3 regions of the Paenibacillus sp. p3-SID1389 genome follow, and region 3 is predicted to be linked to each of the others. Evidence: riboswitches for the same ligand, from Rfam matches in the RefSeq annotation. Region 3 holds a riboswitch; each other region holds the start of a gene.
The links. A riboswitch is a leader RNA that binds a small molecule or an ion and turns the genes downstream of it on or off. The one in region 3 is predicted to bind cobalamin.
Positions count from the first base shown of each region.

Region 1: another riboswitch for cobalamin. It lies ahead of metE (5-methyltetrahydropteroyltriglutamate--homocysteine S-methyltransferase); the one in region 3 lies ahead of M3G15_RS14690 (anaerobic ribonucleoside triphosphate reductase).
Region 2: another riboswitch for cobalamin. It lies ahead of M3G15_RS01200 (ABC transporter substrate-binding protein); the one in region 3 lies ahead of M3G15_RS14690 (anaerobic ribonucleoside triphosphate reductase).

Region 1 is NZ_JALXVO010000003.1:20,958-28,125, forward strand. It holds gene M3G15_RS01945 (cupredoxin domain-containing protein) at 1-27, shown strand, start outside; gene M3G15_RS01950 (metal-sulfur cluster assembly factor) at 140-439, opposite strand; gene M3G15_RS01955 (cbb3-type cytochrome c oxidase subunit I) at 467-1,708, opposite strand; gene M3G15_RS01960 (DUF2249 domain-containing protein) at 1,722-2,282, opposite strand; gene M3G15_RS01965 (multicopper oxidase domain-containing protein) at 2,327-3,325, opposite strand; cobalamin riboswitch at 3,545-3,742, shown strand; gene metE (5-methyltetrahydropteroyltriglutamate--homocysteine S-methyltransferase) at 3,886-6,192, shown strand; gene M3G15_RS01975 (FMN-dependent NADH-azoreductase) at 6,333-6,959, shown strand.
Region 2 is NZ_JALXVO010000002.1:57,597-64,764, forward strand. It holds gene cobU (bifunctional adenosylcobinamide kinase/adenosylcobinamide-phosphate guanylyltransferase) at 1-146, opposite strand, end outside; gene cobT (nicotinate-nucleotide--dimethylbenzimidazole phosphoribosyltransferase) at 146-1,225, opposite strand; gene M3G15_RS01190 (ABC transporter ATP-binding protein) at 1,264-2,055, opposite strand; gene M3G15_RS01195 (FecCD family ABC transporter permease) at 2,052-3,101, opposite strand; gene M3G15_RS01200 (ABC transporter substrate-binding protein) at 3,098-4,108, opposite strand; cobalamin riboswitch at 4,355-4,565, opposite strand; gene M3G15_RS01205 (methyl-accepting chemotaxis protein) at 4,646-6,226, opposite strand; gene M3G15_RS01210 (response regulator) at 6,485-7,168, opposite strand, start outside.
Region 3 is NZ_JALXVO010000036.1:260-7,427, forward strand. It holds gene M3G15_RS14670 (hypothetical protein) at 1-214, opposite strand, end outside; gene M3G15_RS14675 (cupin domain-containing protein) at 372-974, shown strand; tRNA gene M3G15_RS14680 (tRNA-Thr) at 1,177-1,249, opposite strand; gene M3G15_RS14685 (MTH1187 family thiamine-binding protein) at 1,321-1,620, opposite strand; cobalamin riboswitch at 1,944-2,197, shown strand; gene M3G15_RS14690 (anaerobic ribonucleoside triphosphate reductase) at 2,427-4,343, shown strand; gene nrdG (anaerobic ribonucleoside-triphosphate reductase activating protein) at 4,340-4,858, shown strand; gene M3G15_RS14700 (ribonucleoside-diphosphate reductase subunit alpha) at 5,007-7,168, shown strand, end outside.

The DNA.
Region 1 (7,168 bases), on a different contig from region 3:
ATGAAAGGCATCTTGATCGTAAAATAAAAAGCTGACGGCTCATCCAGCAGATGAAGTCGCCAGCTTTTTTTGATAAGGAGAGCTGTATTTCTGCATGCGTGTGGCATCCCTTACGTGATTATCCCGTTGCATCACAACCTCAAAAATACCCCAACTGCTCCTTGGCTGCCTCCGACATCTGCTCCGGCGACCAGCGCGGCTCCCAGACGACGTCGATGACCGGGTTTTGGATTCCAAGTTGATCGTTAAGAACCCAACGAACACCGCCAACAATCGTATCATGCATCGGGCAGCCCGGCGTTGTTAAAGTCATCTGAATGTAGACATGATCATCTTCTTCCCGAATGTCGTATACCAGCCCTAGATCAACGATATTTACGCCCAGCTCGGGATCATAAACCTCACGCAGGCATTCACGGATTTGTTCAATTTTATTCATGGCCACTAACCTCCATTTGCATTGTCGTTAATGAGCAAACACCATTGCGATCAAAGCGATATAAGCCACCGAAACGATGGATAATACGGCGCCTCCGATGGCAATAACGATCGATGAGCCGGTCACGATGCCGATGAGGACGGTCAAATTCGCACAGAGAATCAAGGTTAACCCGAGATTCACTTTCCGCTCGTCCAGCAGGTCGGCCAGTACCGGCGTTCCCGGGCGTCCGGCTTGCTTGCCGTATTTGTAGGTCCACCACAGGAACGGTACGATTTTGGACACGTATCCAAGCACAGTGAACGACATCCAGTAGCTTAAGTAAACAAAGCCAGCTGTAAGAACAGTTTGAGTTTCCAGCAGTTGCCCTGGTGACACCAGTGCCCGAACCGCAAACATGACCGCAAAGGCGGCAAAGATTTGGCTTCCGGTGACTGTCCATTCAATGCCTGCCCCCGGGCTGCGTTTATGCCGTTTGCTGCGGATTTGCAACAGATGAACGTTATAACAAAGGACGGCAACAACAATCAGGTGCAGCGCGGCAATTTTGAAGCCTGTTGGCAAACCAAACAGAAAGGAAGTCGCGCCTAGCAGAACCCCTGCGTTCCATACCCCTAAGACGACATATTCCAGCCGGGTTGGATAGTTATGGGACAAATAAAACATCGGCAACAGCTTGTAGCTGAACCCGGTGATCAACAGACCAAACCAGCCTAGCGTCCCCAGCCAGATATGCGTACCAAATAGGTTTTCGTGCAAATCGTTGTAAAGACCGGGCGCAAAATTGATCCCCATCGCCATCCCGGATAACCCCGTGAGCAGCAGGTAAAACACCGCGCAGGCAGTGCTCATGGTGATTGCGTTCCACGTTCTGGCCCGCAGCAACGTAGCTGTCAGGTTCCAGACGAACAAGACAACTCCTGAGAATGCAATTGTCGCAAAGCCGCCAATCCAATACGTATCGCCTTGAATGAAACCAAACAGCAGACCAAACAGCCCAATGGTAAACAGCGCAAAATGCACATACCCGAGACGTTCACTGTAAATTTTCGACTGCAAAATAACGTTGATCAGCTGGTAGACGGCACCCATTGCCAGCATGGTTGCCCAGCCCAGTACAAACAGGTGGACTTGGAACCAGCCGGCCGGGCCGCGGATCTCATCGCCGATCCAGCCTGTGAGTGACATCAGGGAGGTGGCGTGAAACAGGACGAATCCGAAGATTCCGGTGACGATAAAGAGAAAGGGCAGGCGGGACATGGCCGGCATCAGGTTCACCTCCTTAAGGTTTGCGAATTTGGACTTTGGCCGTCCCATCCGGTTGTTCTTCCACCGTATAGGTGCAGCCCAAGCTGTTTAATTCCTCGATAAGAAATACCGGTACCCGGTCGTTGTGAATATGCACCTCATCACCTGATTTGCAGCGATCCAAGGCTGCCAGCGTTCGAACCATCGGTTGCGGCGGTTCCAGACCACGGTTGTCCAGCGTGATGATGTTAGGGCTGGCGGCAGATTCGCCGGATCCACCCGTTGATGCCGGAGCAATCTCTGCGGTTGCTTCAACTGGTACGGATTCGTTTTCCTCTTCGAGCCATGCCTTGTTTTTCTTATGGACAAATGTCGTGATCCAATGCTCTTTGTCTAGCATCACCGCTTTGCCGACGAGTCCCTTCATTTTCAGAAGCTTGAGCAAAGGGGTCGGCTTGAAGGGGGCGTGAAGCACGAAGAGATCGTCTTTTTCCAGCTTTTTGACAGTATCCATGATGAGCTGGAACGGCTCCAGTTTGTTCCGTAGTTGCTCTCGAACGTCCAGCTCTACAATTCTGGCGTCTTGTCGATTCATCCAACGTCACCTCGTTTATGAATTTGCGTGAAAATGGTATTTCATTAATGGCTCATCACCGGTTCTCCATGATCTGTCCCGTCCTGGCTTACGCGCAGGATCGCCGTAGCTCCGAGGTTAGCATCACCCAGCTGATGGGTCAAAATCAGATAATCGCCTTCTTCCATGACGGTAAACTCAACGACTGCGCCGCCGCCGGCCGGAAGCAACACCGTTTGCATGCCGTACAGCTGATTGCTTGGATTCCCGTCCAGATAGACGCGATCAAAGGTCGTCCCAACCACATGGAACGAAGAAACATGATTTGGTCCCGCATTGATGACGTACAGCCGAACCTTGTCGCCGACTTTGGCGAGCAAGGGGTGTTCTTTTAACGTAAAATCATCGCCGTTGAACACAACATACTCCGGATCACCTTGTTGAAAAGCATCCAAATCATTTGCCGCATACCACTCGCTTTGGACGATCGTATATTCTCGGTCGATATCCGAGTCCGTAGGGTATCCGTCCTTCGGTTCAACGATGATCATCCCATACATCCCATTGGCTACATGCAGCAGTACCGGACTTGCTCCGCAATGGTACATGAACACGCCTGGCGTGTTGGCGGGATAAGTAAACGTGCCGTGCTCGTTAGGCATCACTTCAACGAACTTCTCGCTTGGAGCGGCATGGACCGCATGGAAATCCATCGAATGCGGCATATCTGGATCTAGGTTTTTTAAGGTAAACTCCAGCTGATCGCCTTGCTTCACGCGCAACACCGGCCCGGGGGCGGTACCGTTAAGTGTCCAGGCGGGATAAGTGACGCCTTCGGAAATCTCGATATCCGCTTGCTGCGCGGTCATTTCAATGCGGACGGTATGGCCTTCCCGTTGAATGATTGGCTCAACTGGCGGTGGATGGAGATGCTGTTCTTCCTCTTGCAGGACGGTATCACTGACCTGGGGTGTCTCCGATGGGAACGCAAACCATGCTGCGGCAATCATGACCAGACAGCACAAACTAAGCAATAGATGCTTCGGGATGTTCCGCGATTTCATCGGTCATTCCTCTTTCTATCTGAAATGGTTAAGCAATAACTCCTTGATGTACCTTCATCGTACGATGGGTCCGAAGACCGCATTGTGATATGTATCACATGAAAGTTGTCGAAAATGTTGTCATTTGATTCCCATTCTCAGTGCATAAATGAGTTAATCCCGATCTGTTTGATATTGTATTCGCGGGGCAGATGAAGTAAGATGGTAGGTATATTCCAACCGAATATAGCGGAAATAGGTGCTCCGGCCAGGATTGGCCGGAGCTTAAAAGGGAAGTCCGGTGCAATGCCGGCGCGGTCCCGCCACTGTAACGGAGGAGTCGGATGTGTGAGATGCCACTGGTGATGTAATCATTGGGAAGGTCACATCCGGCGATGATGCCGAAGCCAGGAGACCTGCCTATTTCGACAGCACTGCTGTACCTACGGGAGATAGGGAGGTGTTAAAGTTGCAAGCCATCGAACAACGGATCGAAGGTCCTCTTTAGCCATGCTATCGAGGACCTTTTTTGTGCTTTACGGATTGGCGCGTTTTGAACTTACCAATGGGAGGCAATGAATATGGGGAACTTTGTTAGCGGAAATCTGGGGTATCCCAGAATCGGAGGACAACGGGAATGGAAGAAGCAGATCGAGGCTTATTGGGCAGGAAAAATCACGGAGCCGGAGCTCCATGCTCGATTAAAAGAGATTCGCTTGAACAACCTGCGTCTGCAGCGGGATCGGGGACTTGATGTCATCCCGGTGGGCGATTTTACGTATTACGATCACGTCCTTGATACAGCGACGATGTTTGGCCTAGTACCGGAGCGCTTCGTATGGAACGGTGACCAAGTATCGCTTGATCTGTATTACGCCATCGCAAGAGGCGACGACCAAGCGACCGCCAGTGAGATGACCAAATGGTTTAATACGAACTACCATTATATCGTGCCTGAGCTTGGGAACCGAGATCCCAAGTTGACCGTCAATCGGCCACTGGCGGCTTATCTGGAAGCGAAACAGGAGCTCGGGATCAACGGAAGGCCTGTACTGCTTGGGCTGTTTACTTTGCTGAAGCTGTCCAAGGGGGAAACGGCGGGGGAAGTCGAGACTTGGACCCGCAAGCTGCTGCCGCTATACGTACAGGTGCTGCGCGAGCTGAAGGCGGCGGGCGCAGATTGGGTGCAAATCGACGAACCGGCTATCGTTGTCTCTTTAAGTGAGGAGGACGTACACCGGCTTCGCTTGATCTACCAGGCGATCGCGCAGGAGGTTCCGGGACTGCGGCTGATGCTGCAAACCTACTTTGATGCGGTTGAACGATACGAAGATCTGATTGAACTGCCGGTGCACGGCTTGGGGTTGGATTTCGTACACGGCCGGGACGGTAACCTGGAAGCGCTCCGGCGTTACGGCTTTCCCGCTGGCAAGACGATAGGAGCGGGACTGATTGACGGGCGGAACATTTGGCGTACGGATTTAGATGAGGCGCTTAGCCTGGTGAAGACGATTTCGCTCCAGTCCGGAGCGCCGGATGTGATCGTGCAGCCTTCCTGCAGCTTGCTGCATGTCCCGGTATCTGCTGCAGGGGAGGAGCGGCTTAATCCGGTATTGCGCGATGCGTTGGCCTTTGCCGAGCAGAAGCTGGAGGAGTTGGTGAGCTTAAGCAGGGCGGCAAATGGGGAAGAACCAGAGCCGGTGCAGTTCGCCGAGAATCGTCGCGCCTTGGCTGTACTTGCCGCAGATCCGGCCCGCAGCCTTGCTTCGGTGCGGGAAGAAGCAGCGCAGACTGCAGCGGCTCCGGCCGAGCGCGCCAGCGCATTCGCCGAACGGCGGCGTAAGCAGCAGGCGAAGTGGCAGCTGCCGTTCCTGCCTACAACCACGATCGGCAGTTTCCCGCAAACCGCCGAGGTTCGGGCCGCCCGGCAGAAATGGCGTAAAGGCGAGTGGAGCCCAGAGAAGTACGAGGCGTTCATTCTAGCGGAAATCCGCAAATGGGTTGAGCTCCAGGAGGAGATCGGGCTCGACGTATTGGTGCACGGTGAATTCGAGCGCACCGATATGGTGGAATTTTTCGGAGAGAAGCTTCCGGGATTTGCGTTTACGCAAGGAGGCTGGGTACAGTCCTACGGCACGCGCTGCGTAAAACCGCCGATCATTTATGGAGACGTCGAATTTGCGCGGCCAATGACCGTTAAGGAAACGGCCTATGCTCAGAGCTTGACGAACAAACCGGTGAAAGGGATGTTAACGGGACCGATCACTATCCTAAACTGGTCCTTTGTTCGCAGCGACCTGTCCCGGGAGCAGGTGGCTTATCAAATTGCTCTGGCTCTGCGAAGGGAAGTCGAGGCGTTGGAGGAAGCGGGGATCGAGATGATCCAAGTGGACGAGCCTGCGCTGCGCGAAGGGCTGCCGCTCAAGCAGAAGGACTGGGCGAACTATTTGAAGTGGGCGGTGAAGGCGTTCCGCGTGACGACCTCATCGGTCCGGGATACGACGCAGATTCATACGCATATGTGCTACTGCGAATTTGACGATATCTTGGAGGAGATCCGTGCGCTGGATGCCGATGTGATCTCGATCGAAACGTCGCGCAGCCACGGCGAGCTGATCCAGAGTTTTGAGAAGCATACGTATCCGCTTGGAATCGGGCTGGGGGTTTACGACATTCATAGCCCGCGCGTCCCGTCTGCGGAGGAGATGGTACGGTTGATCGAGCGGGCGCTCCAAGTTTTGGACCCGGAACTTTTCTGGGTGAACCCTGATTGCGGCTTGAAAACGAGAGGACAACACGAAACGGTCGCAGCGCTGCGGCAAATGACGGCGGCAGCAGAGCAGGTTCGCAGCAAATTTGGACGTGGAACGCAGGCAACACGGCAGTGAAGGAAGTTTGATTTTTTTGAATCTGTAATTGACAAAGTGGTAGTTAGCCTTTATCATTACCATTGTTAAATCAGTTACAAGATAATATAGAGTAACTAAAAAAAAGAAAGTAAAGATAAAGAGTTGGAGGGAAACCACAGATGTCTAAAGTTTTATTTGTCAAAGCCAATAATCGCCCAGCAGAGCAATCTGCTACTGTAAAGTTGTATGAAAGCTTCCTGCAAACTTACAAAGAAACTCATCCTAATGATGAAATCACCGAGTTGAACCTGTTCGAGTTGAACCTGCCTTATTATGATTTGGATATGCTAAACGGGCTGTTCAAAGTCAATAATGGGATCCCGACAACGCCAGAAGAGCAAAAAGCTGCTGACTTGGCCAATGGTTATCTGGAGCAATTTTTGAATGCGGATAAAGTCGTATTTGCGTTCCCGTTGTGGAACTTCACGATTCCGGCACAGCTGTTGACCTACCTGTTCTACTTGAACCAAGCTGGTAAAACGTTTAAGTACACCGAGCAAGGTCCGGTTGGCCTGGTCGGCGGCAAGAAAGTAGCGTTGCTGCAAGCGCGCGGCGGCGTTTATTCCGAAGGTCCAATGAGTGCGCTGGAAATGTCTCTGAACTATGTAAAGAACACCTTGGCCTTCTGGGGCATTAACGATCCGGAAGCCGTTGTGGTCGAGGGGCATAATCAATTCCAAGACCGCGCCGAAGAAATTATTCAAGATGGCGTAAAACGCGCTGCCGAGCTGGCTGCAAGATTCTAATTTATCTGATATGCAATTTGGGAAGCCTGAGCCGTTTAAAGACGGTTCAGGCTTTTTTCTTCTTGACCAACGAAGCAGGGAAAAAATAAAATGAGTCTAACAGAAAATCTAACAATATTAGAAAATTATCCCTCTAACTATCAAGCCATACGCTGCATGATTTTCAGAAAGTGGATTGTAAGATTCATCTACTGAACCAGGGGAGGTTC
Region 2 (7,168 bases), on a different contig from region 3:
TGGTGCAACCTGATACGGGCCTTCATCTCATCGTCAAACGCTTGCGCCGTTGCAACGTAATCAGCGGATGTTGCCTGTTTCATGACCCAACGTTCAGCGAATGTGCTTTTGCCGCTGCGGGCTCCGCCGGTCACCAGGATCTTCATCACTCGGTCCCCCCACCATTTCCTTCACCGGACGCGACGCCCGCGCTTTCGAACGTCGCCATTTCAGCAACGATCCGGCAAGCCGCATCTACAAGATGGAGCGCCAGCACGCCGCCTGTGCCTTCCCCAAGCCGCATATCCAGCTCCAGCATCGGGTTAAGGCCAAGCTCCTGCAGGAGCGCACGGTGTCCCTGCTCGTGGGAGACGTGCGAAGCAATAATATAGTCGGCCACATTCGGCTGTATACGTACCGCCAGCAGCGCGGACACAGTTGAAATAAAGCCGTCGATCACGACCGGGCAGCGATGAGCTGCGGCTCCCAGAATGACGCCAGTCATTCCGGCAATCTCCAGCCCGCCGACCTTAGCTAGCACGTCCAGCGGATCGTTGGCATTCGGGCGATTGACCTCCAGCGCCCGCTCCACGACGGAAATTTTGTGCCGAAGCCGTTCATCGTTGACCCCGGTTCCACGCCCAACGCTCTGCTGCGGTGCGATCCCCGTCAGACTGCTCATGATCGCAGCGCTGGCTGTGGTGTTTCCGATACCCATCTCCCCGGTGACGAACAGTCGAACGCCTTGGGACACCGCATCAGCCACCACCTCGGCCCCAACTCGAATGGCGGCTTCGGCTTCCTCCCGGCTCATCGCCGGTCCCTTGGCCATATTTCCTGTCCCGTAACGCAACTTACGTTGCAGCAGCCCCGGATGTGACATCTCTGCATTCACCCCGATATCCACGCAAACGACGTCAGCCGAAGCCTGGCGTGCCAGCACATTCACCGCTGCGCCGCCGGCCAAAAAGTTATGCACCATCTGCGGCGTCACTTCTGCCGGAAACGCGCTGACCCCTTCCTCACAAACGCCATGGTCCGCCGCCATTACGATTACCGACCGTTTTGGAAACTCCGGACGAATGATTCCCGTGATGCCTGCCAGCTTCACTGCCAATCCTTCCAACTTCCCGAGACTTCCCGGCGGCTTCGTCAACTGGTCCAAATGGACCTGCGCCGCTTTCATCGCTGCTTCGTCCAAAGGAGTAATTGCTTGCGCAAGCTGTTCGACTGAATTGTATGCCATAACCATATTCCCCTTTTCTGTATTACTGACTCGTACCCTTAACCTAAACTTGCCCGGCGCAGCAATAGCTGCGGAACGTCCGAATCCGGATGAACCACTTGGTGGGCCTGAACTCCAAATACGGTTTCAACCAGCTCCGGTGACAAAATGCCGTCCGGCGCGCCTTGCGCCACAATTTGCCCGCCGCTCATCACTAAGAGATGGCTGCAAAACAAGGCAGCCAAATTCAAATCATGCATCACTGAAACGACGGTAAGTCCGGCATCGCGCTGCCATTCGGCCACCAGCTCCATAAATTGCATCTGGTAACGCAAATCCAAATAGGTTGTTGGTTCATCGAGCAGCACCAGCTCGGGCTGCTGAGCCATCACCTTCCCAAGTGCTACCCGCTGGCGTTGCCCCCCGCTAAGCGCACTCAGCGGACGATGCTCCAGCTCCTTCAGGTCGAGACGTTCCATAATTCCATCAATGAGGCGTTCGCCTGCCTTCGCCCCGCCGATCTCCTTGCCGCGCCAATCCTGATGGGCGAACCGCCCCATTTCCACCACTTCACGCACCGTAAAAGCCACAGCCGGAAGCCCGTCCTGCTGAAGGACGGCGACCTTGCGCGACAGCTCCTTGCGCGAATACGACGAAAGCGGTCGTCCGCTCAACGCAATCTCGCCGGCATCCGGCTTCTCCACGCCGGAGATCAAGTTGAGCAAGGTTGTTTTGCCGCTGCCGTTGGGTCCAATCAAGCCCCAAAACTCACCGGAGCCAACCTGCCAGTCCACACCGTGAAGCACCTCCAGCCGGCCAAACGCCTTGGCAACCCCAGACACCTTGATCAACGCAGCTCCTCCTCCCTCTGTTTCTTCTTCCGATACAACAGATACCCAAAGAAAGGCGCCCCCACAAAGGCGGTGACGATGCCCAGCGGGACCTCCGTTGGAGCCAGCAGCGAGCGAGCCGCCAAGTCGCTCCACATCATAAATATCCCGCCGCCCAGCGCCGACAAAGGAATGATCAGCCGATAATCCGGGCCGGTGATCAGACGGATCATATGCGGAACGACCAGGCCTACGAATCCGATTACCCCTGACACGGATACCGCAGCCGCCGTCATCAGTGTAGCAACGAGCAACACAGCTAGTTTGGTTCGTTCTACGGCCATCCCGGAATGGGAGGCTTGACGTTCACCTAAAGTCAGCAGGTTCAAATGTTTAGCCCGGCTCCAAAGGAATAAGGCTCCCAGCAGCAAATACGGCAAAAGGATGGCCGTATACGACCATCCGCGCAAGCTTAAACTGCCCATCGTCCAATAGTAAATTTCATTAATGGTTTTCTTCGACATTGCCGTTAAAAAGGAGACAACAGCCCCTAGGAACGATTGCATCACGACGCCGGACAAAACCAGACTTTCAATCGGCAGCCGTCCGTTCTCTCTAGCCAGCCAGATCACGATCCATAACGTAACCGCCCCCGCCAGGAACGCAACCATCGGAAGCGTAAAGATCCCAAACAGGGAAAACTGCCATCCGAAAAAGATCAGCACCGCCGCACCGATTGCCGAACCTGACGATACGCCCAGTGTAAACGGATCCGCCAGCGGGTTGCGCAGCACCCCTTGGAAGCCGGCGCCCGCTACGGCGAGCGAAGCGCCGACCAGCATCCCGAGCAGCACGCGAGGCAACCGGACCTGGACGACGATTTGCTCTGCTGCCATCGTCCAATCCGGCGTGATCAGGCGGTCTAACCCCGGGAGCCTGTGCAGCAAGATCGCCGCGATTTCTCCAGCAGGCACATAAACGGAGCCGATGCCGATGCAGAGCAGCAGCGTCACAACCAGGAGCAAGAGCCCGATGACTCCGTATCCGGCGAATTTGCCGCGCTTCATGGCTGGATCAAATCCGGGTGAACCGCCTTGGCCACTTCAATCAGCCCTTGCGTGACGCGAGGGCCCGTACGGCTCAGCAGGTTATCGTCCAGAGCGATAATGCGGTTCTCCTTCACGGCCGTAATTTGGTCCCAGCCTGAACGGCCTTTGATGATGTCCGCTAACGTCTTGTTATTTTCGTCAACAACGCTTTTCGCGTATAAAATGACGTCCGGGTTCGCTTGGATAATTTGTTCCTCATTGATCTCGGACCATCCCTTGACATCGGAAGCAACGTTGATGCCGCCAGCTAACGTGATCATCTCATCCATGAATTCGCCTTTGCCAACCGTCCATCCCGGAGAAAACTCGATGTAGACCTTCTTCTTCTGGTCTTCACTTAGCGAAGCTACCGCATCAGTTACCGTTTGGACCTCTTCCTTCATCTTGCCGACCACTTCAGCAGCTTCAGCCTGATGGTTGGTAATTTCGCCGATCGTCCGAATATGCTCCATTACTTCGTTGATCGTCTTCGGATTGGACTGGAACACTTTATATCCCATATTCGTCAAGTTTTTGACCGTTGCTTCATCGATCAGGCTCGCCGCAAGAATTAGGTCCGGCTGCGCCGCGACGATTGCCTCGACATTCACCTGGAACCCGCCCATCCGCGGTTTGTCCTTCACCGCTTCAGGATAATCATCCAGGTCGGATACGCCAGCGACTTGCTCGTCCAGTCCCAGTGCAAACAGCGTTTCCGTCTCCGAAGGCGCCAGCGAGACGATACGTTCCGGCGCGGCTTCAAACGTAAACTCTTTACCGGTAGAATCAGTGACGGTATAAGGGTAAGTCGTCTCTTGTGCCGCCGAATTGTCCGCCGCCGCGTTCGTTCCAGCGTTTTGCGTCGGTTGTGCAGCGTCCGCTGTGTTCCCTATCCCCGGGGTGACGGCGTTATTGTTACCGCAGGCCGCAAGCACCAGCAGCAACGCCAGCAGCCACAGGCTTCCTAGTCTTCTCCAGTTTTTCATCTCCAGATCTCCCCTTGCTTTATTTTTCAGTAAATAAAGAAACGCCTTGTGTTCCAGCGGTACGTTGTGCAGCCGGCGGCGAAGAAGTCTGGCTAACCCTCTACCGGCACAAAGAAAAAACCCCAATCCTAGCGGATGGGGTTACGTCTACAAAGTCATGCTGTGCGCACGCAAAGCGGAGAGACTCCACGATGGCAGCGCCAAGCCATGATGCTCTTGGCAGAACGTTATCCTTTCCTCGAAGGACCGTCTTGAATTCCCGTGGCAGGTCTCCTGACTTCCAGGTCTCGACGAAAACTCGCCTTCCCATCTCCCTTCGCGGGCGACAGTGGCATCATGAGCTCGTCCCTGTTTACAGTGGCGGGACCGTGCCGGATTTGCACCGGCTTCCCTTTTAACCCGAAGCGGTACGGCATGCTTCACCGTTGCTCCAGGACCTACGGGCACAAATTGTACGCTTGTCTTAAGGCTTTCTTCTCTATTGGATTATAGGGGAAAAGCGGAGGACTGACAATAACTAATCCGTTATTCCTTTGTTTAGCCCCGTTCTAAAGACAAATCGGCTCCCAGGACACCAATGACTTCACCTTCCCGGACAATCGGCACGGCCAGCGTCATGCAACGCCGCTTGGTGATCGCGGAGATATACACTTCGGAGACGACCGTCTCTCCGGCAATCGCCTGGCGGAACCAGTCCCGTCCTTTGGCGTTAAGCAAGCCGGCTTCCGGAATGGATACGATAAAAGAGCCGTCCTTGCGGTTCGACCAGGCCGCTTCTAGACCAGGCTCTGCGGCTAACAGCTGCTCCAGTGCAGCCCGGTGACTAGCCGGCTCCAGCATGCGGAAACCTGGCTGTTCGGCTGCCTCCAGCAGCTTCCGGGCATAGGCTTGACCAAGGGCCACCGCGTCTTCGCCACCGGCAGCCGGATCCGCCCCGGAATGGACGGAGTTCAATGATACCATCAGTTCGCCCTGGGCCCGATCCAAGCCCACGACCACCGTCTGCAGCTTGGAAATATGCTCTCGCTCCGATTCCATCCGAGCCAGCGCTCCCTCCACATGGGTGATGCTCCGATTGAGAGCCTCATGCACCTCGCTTAGCATCGCCTCCATATTCCGCGTCAGCTCGGCTTGTTCCCGGCTTCGCTGTCCCGCCTCGGCAACCAGCCCGTTCACCTCTGCCACTTCATCCGCAATGAACCGGATGTCCTCCCCCATTCGCTTCATCAGCGAAATTCCTTCCAGGGCCGAGTCACGTCCCTCTATCAGCGTGGACTTCACACGCTCGACATCCGCCGAGATTTGCTGGAACAACGGGGCGGAGGAGTTGATCGCCCTGGTGCTTTGATCCGCCAACTGGCGCATGCGCACAGCGACGACATCGAAACCTTTCCCCTGCTCGCCCAAACGAGCCGCCTCGATCGACGCATTCAGCGCAAGCAACGCGACCTCTGCCGCGATCTCCTCCAAGCTACGATACAATGCGCCCAGCTTCCGGGTGTTCCCCTCCAGATCCTCCATCGGCCCCACGATCGACTCTTGGGATTGCGCCAAAGAACGAATGGTGCCGTCTACGGTTTCGAGCGCTCCCGCCATACGCATGGCCTCGGCTCGAGTGTTTTCGCTGCGGGTAAGCAAATGCCCCGCTGCGTCATGGATTTGGGAGGCCGAGGCCGCCACCTCTTCCATTGCCGCCAGGCTCTCCTGCACCTGTTCCAGCGAACGTTCGCTGCTTTGCTTGAGCTTCAGATCCTCGGCCGCTGCAGTATCGGCTAATCGTTGCAGCTGCTCGAGGCTCTCGCTCACTTCGCCAACCGCCGCCTGCAGTCGATCCGCCGCCACTAGCGACTCATTGAATACTGCCGTCCAATCGGTTTCCTCCCGCTGGGATTCACCTGTCCCCGAAGGAGAACGCTTGCCCGCCAGCGCCCCGCCTCCCAGTGCTGCCCGCAGGCCGGTTCCAAAGAACAACGAAGACCCCAAGCTGAGCAAAGTAAATAGCACAAGGCAGGGGATATACCATGGCGTCTTTGCCCATAACGCACAAACAGCCAGGACCGCCGTGAAGCCGACACTAAGCCAAGCAGCGATTCTTCCCAACCTTTCGTTCCGATTCATACTCCCACCCCTGATATGTAAATTTTGCTAACATTATAGAATAGGACTAAAGGTATAGAAAGGAAAAATTTAGGCATTCCGAAGTTGGGTGCAAATAATCGACGGAATTCTGTAAATAAGAAAGAGGAATGTAACACAACACGTCACATTCCTCTTTGAACAACCCATACCATCCTATATCTTGGGTGCAATCTTGCGACATCCTCTCTCGTCTATTCGTTCATTCTCCCATTGTACACCAGAACAGAACGCTCTTCCCTACTTACTCCGCTTGCCGCTGCTGGCCAGCAAGATGTTAATATTCTGCTGCTGCCGGTATTCATTCGGCGTGACTTGATACTTCTTGCGGAACATCTGCGCGAAATGGCGGATGTCCTGATACCCGAGGTATTCCGCAATCTCCGCGATCTTCAGCTTCGGGTTCAGCAGCAGCTGCTTCGCTTGCTCCAGACGGAGCGAGGTTACGTATTCCTTGTAGCCGAGTCCCACCTTCTGCTTAAACAGCTGGCTGAAATACGCCGGGTTCAGGAAGACGACGGAAGCGACCTTTTCCAAAGAAAGCTCCTCATTGTAGTGCTCCTTGATATATTGGAGGGCAACTTCGATCGCTTTCTCCCCGCTGCCCTTCGGCGGATCCAGCAAGGCAACCGGCGAATCGGAAGCCTGTTTCATGCGCATGACCACCTGCGGCACCGACTTGAAATCGTTGTTTAAGCCTGAATGCACGATTTGAAAAGGCACCTTCAAATAGTGCTTCAAATGCGCCTTCACTTCCTCCTGAAACCGTTCGATTCGCTCCGGCTCCCGCGGCGTGATCAGTCCCAGCAGGCTTTGGCGGTCATAGCTGACAACAAACCCCCGGCCATGGCGCTCGATCAGCTCGGACAACACGTTTTCAACGATAAAATGCTCCAGCCGCACGCTTTTGTCCCCGGCATCCAT
Region 3 (7,168 bases):
TGCGCACCAGGATATTCGGCGTATCGGTCAGCGCTTCAACGCCTATCGTTGCCTTCAACTCAACACGGTTGGTCAAGGACGCCGGATCGGCCGGATCAAGGAATACGGAAACTGCTGCAATCTGCACGCCCCCTACAACCGGAATCGGAATGTTAACACCATTGGTCACCGGAGTCACAACAGTCGAGTTGTAATCCAAAAGCGTTTTTGCCATACCATCTTCTCCCCTTTACTAAGGTATGCTCTATTCTATGTAAGAGAGAAAGAAGATTCTTAGATGAATGCATCAGTAGAATTGACTCATTTTCATACAAGCACAGGAGCAAGGAATAGGCATATGATGGATAAAAAAACTGGAGGTTATGTCAAACATGAGTTATGTTCCCGGACCGTACCCCGGCTTGTCGTACGCCGCTCCGTATGATCCTTACATCTATCCTCAACCTTACTTCGTTTACGGATATCCGCAGGCATTTCAACCCGCACGCTATCCCGACTATATCGAGCCCAGCCCGATCTATCCTGAATACGCACCGTCTCCTTCGCAAGACGACGCTTGGAACCGGCAGCCGCTTCAAGATTACGGGCAAAAGCCGTTTGTGATTAATATTAGCGATGCCGCCGAGCATAACCGGAACTTCCGGACCGCTCTCTGGACCGGCAAGCATTTCCAGGTCACTTTGATGAGCATTCCGGTCGGTGAGGATATCGGCTTGGAGATCCATCCGAACACGGACCAATTTGTACGCGTGGAAGAGGGTCGAGGCGTTGCGCAAATGGGCGATCGAGCGGATCACCTCACCTTCGTACGAAACATCCGTGAAGACGACGCGGTCTTCATCCCCGCCGGCACGTGGCACAACATCATCAACACCGGCAACGAGCCGCTGAAGGTGTATGTCATTTATGCCCCGCCGCACCATCCGTTTGGCACGGTGCATCGGACAAAAAGGGATGCGATGGAGCAAGAGTAAGCGCACCAAGGAACAGGGAGGTTTCAGCAAACCTCCCTATTTGCGGTCACAATTTAGTGCTAAGCGCATGGAGAAAACAAAGAAACGGAGAAGAACTAACAAGCGAAGAGCAAGAGGTCACTCGGAAGATGAACAAGGTCCTTCAACAATTCAAAAACGCCCCCCGAAAACCTCGGAGGGCGCGTTATGCTTGCATATCAGATGCTGGTGAAGGGACTCGAACCCCCGACCCACGCATTACGAATGCGTTGCTCTACCAGCTGAGCTACACCAGCAGGTTCGTTTTTAGCGAACAAAATTTATTATACCGAGTTTTAAAAATAATGCAAGCACCAATTTCAAGAAATTATAGTTTCTCGCGCACAGAGCGTAGCTTCTGTTCGGAGGAGCTGGCTTTGTCGCGGCGATCATCGATCTTGATCGAGGTTGATACGCGGCCGGCACCGGATTGGAACGGCGCTTCGTGAATCGCGCGAATCGCAGTAAACACATCATCTAACGATCCTTCAATAATCGTGCTCATGGAGGTGAGGGTAAAGGTAATGCCCTTCTGCTTCTCCAACACCCGATGCAACTCGGCCACATAAGCGCTGAGGCTGGTGCTCCCCGTCCCGATCGGAATAACGGTAACTTCGGCGATAGCCATAATCGGCTCCCTTCTTTCCTGGTAATGGTTTGAATCAAATCCCTGAGCTGGTTTTCGTCCTACAGGTATATTCTAACCAACTCTCCTCTCTAAGATCAACCGAACCCGTCTGCTAATATCCTTACCGTCCCCAAAACTCACACACTCTGTAAAACCCGATCTAGTCCTCCAGTCCCATTTATAAATGTTCACAATTTTCTTCTGTCCCCCACTCTCCGCATCGTTGCGCGGACCGGAGATTTTCACGTGATTTTCAGTCTGCTTTCAATGGGAAAATCCCATTTACAAACACAATATCTTGGGCTATCCTTAGATCAACGCAACAAAATATAGTGTGAACGGGTGATCCGGCGGACAAGCCGCCGGAGCTTAAAAGGGAAGTGCGGTGCAAGTCCGCTGCGGTCCCGCCACTGTAATCGGTAGCTTGGTACTAAAGACGAGGCGTTCGCCTACATCGTCTTGAAGACCCAGCCGTTCGACTGACGATATGCCACTACAGCTTAATGCTTGATGAGCTGCGGGAAGGCGTCAGCAACGTTCCGAAAGCCAGGAGACCTGCCCGTTTGAAAGACACCGACGGAAAACCTGCGAGGATCAGGGATGGTGTCCGCTTGCCGCCGAAATGTTGGGGCCTTGATTTGGTCTGTCCACTTTTTTGCAGTGCATTCGGGCATGTCTACCTCGTTGGTTGGACATGCTCTTTTATTTTGAACCAAAGCTCGGTTTACAGGGAGGAGAAGTGTGTTATGGCATGGGTAAGCCAGACGTATACCGGCCGGGACACCTTGCTGGATGAAGTGATTCGGATGGGCGAGGAAATCGTCCAGAGCCGCAATCTTGAGGTGCTGCGCGAGAACGCCAATTTAAATGGAGAGAGCTTCTCCGGCAAGATGAGCAAATTCGGCAGCGAGTATTCCAAATGGTATGCAAGCCATTTCGTACTGCCAACTCGCTTGGTACAGGCCATTCAGGATAACATCGTTTATGTTCACGACTTGGATCAGTACGCCCTCGGCACAACGAACTGTATTTTTATCCCGTTTGACAAACTGCTGCGCAAAGGCTTCAACACCGGCAACGGCAGCGTACGCCCGCCAACTTCCATCATGACGGCGATGGCGCTGGTGGCGATCATTTTCCAATCCCAGCAAAACTCCCAATTCGGCGGTGTGTCCGCGAACAAGCTGGACTTCGATCTCGCCCCGTACGTAGCCAAATCGTTCGCCAAGTACTTCCGCAAAGGGCTGGATTATTTTGAAGAAGGCGATGCGAACGCTGATTTGGGCGACATCACGATGAGCCGCAGTGACCTGCGGGATCAGTATCCCAAGGCTTTTAACTATGCGCTCAAGGAAACCAAAAGCGAGACGTTCCAGGCGGCCGAAAGCCTGATTCATAATCTGAATACGATGTCGAGCCGGGCCGGCGGGCAAATCCCGTTCACCAGCATCAATTACGGCACATGTACCTCACCGGAAGGACAACTGGTCATCGACTCCCTGCTCACGGCCACGATGCGCGGGCTGGGCCATGGGGAAACGCCGATTTTCCCGATTCAGATTTTTAAATGTAAACAAGGCGTCAACCAGAATCCGGGGGAACCTAACTACTCCCTATTTCTGAAAGCGGCGGAATGCTCGGCCAAACGGCTTTATCCGAATTTCGCCAACCTGGACGCCCCACTCAACCTGATGTATTACGACCCCACGGATCCGGATACGGAATTCGCTACCATGGGCTGCCGCACCCGGGTGCTGGCTGACCGGTTCGGCCGCAATCGTCTGTCTGGCAAAGGCAACCTTTCCTTTAATACGCTGAACCTGGTCAAGCTAGGCTTGAAGTACGGCATCGCGTTGGGACACCGCAAAGAGCCCGACGAACGCGGCTTCTACCGCGAGCTGACTCACTATATGAATATCGCCCTGGAGGGATTGCTGCATCGCTTCTCGATTCAGGCCTCCCAAAAAGCGAAGGCTTCCGATTTCATGATGCGGGAAGGCGTCTGGGAAGGCGGTGAGCAGCTGGCGCCGGATGATCAGGTCGGCGAATTGCTGAAGCACGGCAGCTTGTCCATCGGGTTCATCGGGCTGGCCGAATGCATGAAGGCGATGTACGGGAAGCATCACGGCGAAGATGAAGCCGTGTATCAGAAAGCTTACGACCTGATCGCTTACATGCGCGACTATTGTGACGGCCAAAGCGAAATTCACAATCTCAATATCACGTTGTTTGCGACCCCGGCGGAGGGGCTGTCCGGCAAGTTCACCAAACGCGACCGTGCGGTCTACGGCCCGCTGCCCGGGATTTTGGACCGCGAGTATTACACGAATTCGTTCCATATCCCGGTCTACTACAACATCAGTGCGGCACGAAAAATCGAGCTGGAAGCCAAATTCCACGGGCTGTGCAACGCCGGAGCCATCTCTTATATCGAGCTTAACGGCAATGCCCGCAACAATCCGGAAGCATTCGTCAAAATCGTGCAATACGCCCTGCAGCAGCAGGTCAGCTATTTTAGCATCAACCATCCGATCGACCGCTGCTCGGCCTGCGGCTTTGAAGGGATCATTGGGGCAAGCTGCCCCTCCTGCGGCAGCCATGAGAGCGAAGTGCATATTCGCCGTTTGCGCCGGGTGACCGGTTATCTGACCGGCGACTACCAGACACGGTTCAACCCCGCTAAACAAGCGGAGGTTCGCGACCGGGTGAAACACGACGCATGAACATTTGCGGGTACTACCCGGAATCCATTAATGAAGGGCCCGGCTTGAGAGCAGCGATCTTCATCAGCGGATGCCGCCATTATTGCAAAGGCTGCTTCAGCCCAAAAACCTGGAGCTTCGATTACGGGGAACCGCTCACTTTGGAGCGGGAAGCAGAAATTATTTATGACATTAAACATAATCCGTTGCTCAGCGGACTCACGATCCTTGGCGGTGATCCTTTTTTCTCCGCTGCTGAGGTCTGCGGTTTTATCGACCGGCTTGTGGCGGAAACCGGGCCAATATCCATCTGGATTTACACCGGTTATACGTTGGAAGAATTAATCGAACGCCCCGGCTCCCCCGAATATGAACTGTTGCGGCGTTGCGAGGTGCTGGTCGACGGAAGGTTCGTTGAGGAGCTTCGCGATCCTTCCCTGCTTTATCGCGGCAGCTCCAATCAACGGCTGATCGATATTCAACCCAGCCTGCAGCAGGGACAAGCCGTGTTATGGGAGCCCCTGTTCTCTTTTTAGCTGATTGATCTTATTGATCCTGAGCGCAACTTGATTGCGCCCCTTTTTTCACTGATTATCTGCAATTTGAACATTCAAGATTTGGGGTACCACCACCCATCTGCAGCCTTCATCCTACCTTAATATATGGAAAGTGAGGATTTATCTCATGCCTACTCTAGTGACAAAACCAAATAACCGACAGCTTGCGTTTGACAGCGCACGCCTTGGCGTCTATGCTGACCGAATTTTGCAAGGATTACATAACGTCGATAAAGAGCGCCTGCTGCGCGGCGTCAATGCAAAGCTGCGCCGGGATGTGGTGACCGGTGAAGAAATTAGCAACGCGTTTACGATGTCCGCACTGGAGCTCGTCAGCAAAGATGAGCCCGATTGGAAATATGCGGCGGCCCGCTCCCTGCTCACTTCCCTGTACAAAAAAGCGGCCGTCAATCGTCGCTACAAAGCCTACCCGGAAGAGCCTTACGGCTCGTTCTATCACCTGATCACCGAGCTCTGCCAGCTGGGCATTTACCGCGAGGAGCTGCTGGAGTGCTATACGAAGGAGCAGATTGAAGAGCTGGGCCGCACGATTGACCCGTCCTGCGACCTGCTGTTCGACTACATCGGCCTGCTCACGCTGACGGAGCGTTACCTGGCCACCGACTTCGACGGACGGACGATGGAGCTGCCGCAGGAGCGCTACATGGTCATCGCCATGTACCTGATGCATAAGGAGCCGGAAGAGAAGCGTCTGGAGCTGGTGAAGGAAGCGTATTGGGCGATGAGCAACCTTTATATGACTGCGGCGACGCCAACGATGTCCAATGCCGGTAAAAAAGTAGCCGGCCAGCTCTCCAGCTGCTTCATCGATACTGTCGACGATTCCCTTGAGGGTATCTTCGACTCCAATACGGATGTAGCCCGCTTGAGCAAAATGGGCGGCGGCATCGGCGTTTACCTCGGTAAGGTCCGCGCGCGCGGCTCGGACATCCGCGGCCACAAGAACACCAGCTCCGGCGTTATTCCCTGGATTCGCCAGCTGAACAACACCGCCGTCAGCGTCGACCAGCTCGGAACGCGTAAAGGTGCGATCGCGGTTTATTTGGACGTTTTTCACAAAGATATTCTTGCCTTCCTCGATCTGAAGCTGAACAACGGCGACGAGCGGATGCGCGCGCATGACGTCTTCCACGGCGTGTGCCTGCCTGACCTGTTCATGGAGGCGGTGGAGGCCCGCGGGGAATGGCATCTGTTCTGCCCGCACGAAGTGAAGAAAACGATGGGCTGGAAGGATGAGAACGGCCGCCCATTGGGGCTGGAGGATTTCTATGATGAGGAGCTTGGGAAAGGCAGCTTCCGTGAAAAATACGCCGAAGCCGTTGCCCACCCTACCCTGTCGCGCATCACGATGCCGGCGATCGATATCATGAAGCGAATCATGAAATCGCAGCTGGAGACCGGCACGCCCTACATGTTCTATCGCGATACGGTAAACCGGGCGAACCCGAACCGGGCGCATGGGATGATTTACTCGTCCAACCTGTGTACGGAGATTATGCAAAATCAATCGCCGACCGTCGTCGAGCAAGAGGAACTGGTGACAAAGGACGGACAAACCCGGATCGTCGTGTCCAAAATCCCTGGCGATTTCGTCGTCTGCAACCTGAACTCGATCCATCTGGCCCGCGCGGTGCCGGCCGGCGTGCTGGAGCGGCTGGTGCCGATTCAGACGCGGATGCTCGATAACGTGATCGATATCAACAATATCGAAGTGCTGCAAGCGCAGTATACGAACAGCCAATATCGGGCGATCGGACTTGGCACATTTGGCCTGCACCATCTGCTGGCGCTCGAAGGCATCCGTTGGGAATCCCAGGAGGCGGTTGAATACAACGACGCGCTTTATGAAAAGATCAACTACCTGCTGATCAAATCCAGCATGGAGCTCGCCAAGGAAAAAGGCAAATATCCGAAGTTTGCCGGCTCTGACTGGGAAACGGGGCAGTACTTCGAGTCCCGCGGTTACGTTGACGGCACGCGCGAAGGCAAATACGTGACGACCGAGCAATGGCGTGAGCTGCAGAAGGAAGTGCGCGAGAACGGCGTTCGCAACGCCTGGATGTTCGCGATCGCCCCCAACGGATCAACCTCGATCATCGCCGGCTCGACCGCCAGCATCGATCCGTTGTACGAGCTGCTTTCGTATGAGGAGAAGACGACGTACAAAATCGCCAACCCGGCACCGGACCTGTCCGAAAAAACGATCTGGTACTACAAGACCGCGTTCCTGATCGACCAGCATTGGTCGATCGAAATGGCTGGCGCGCG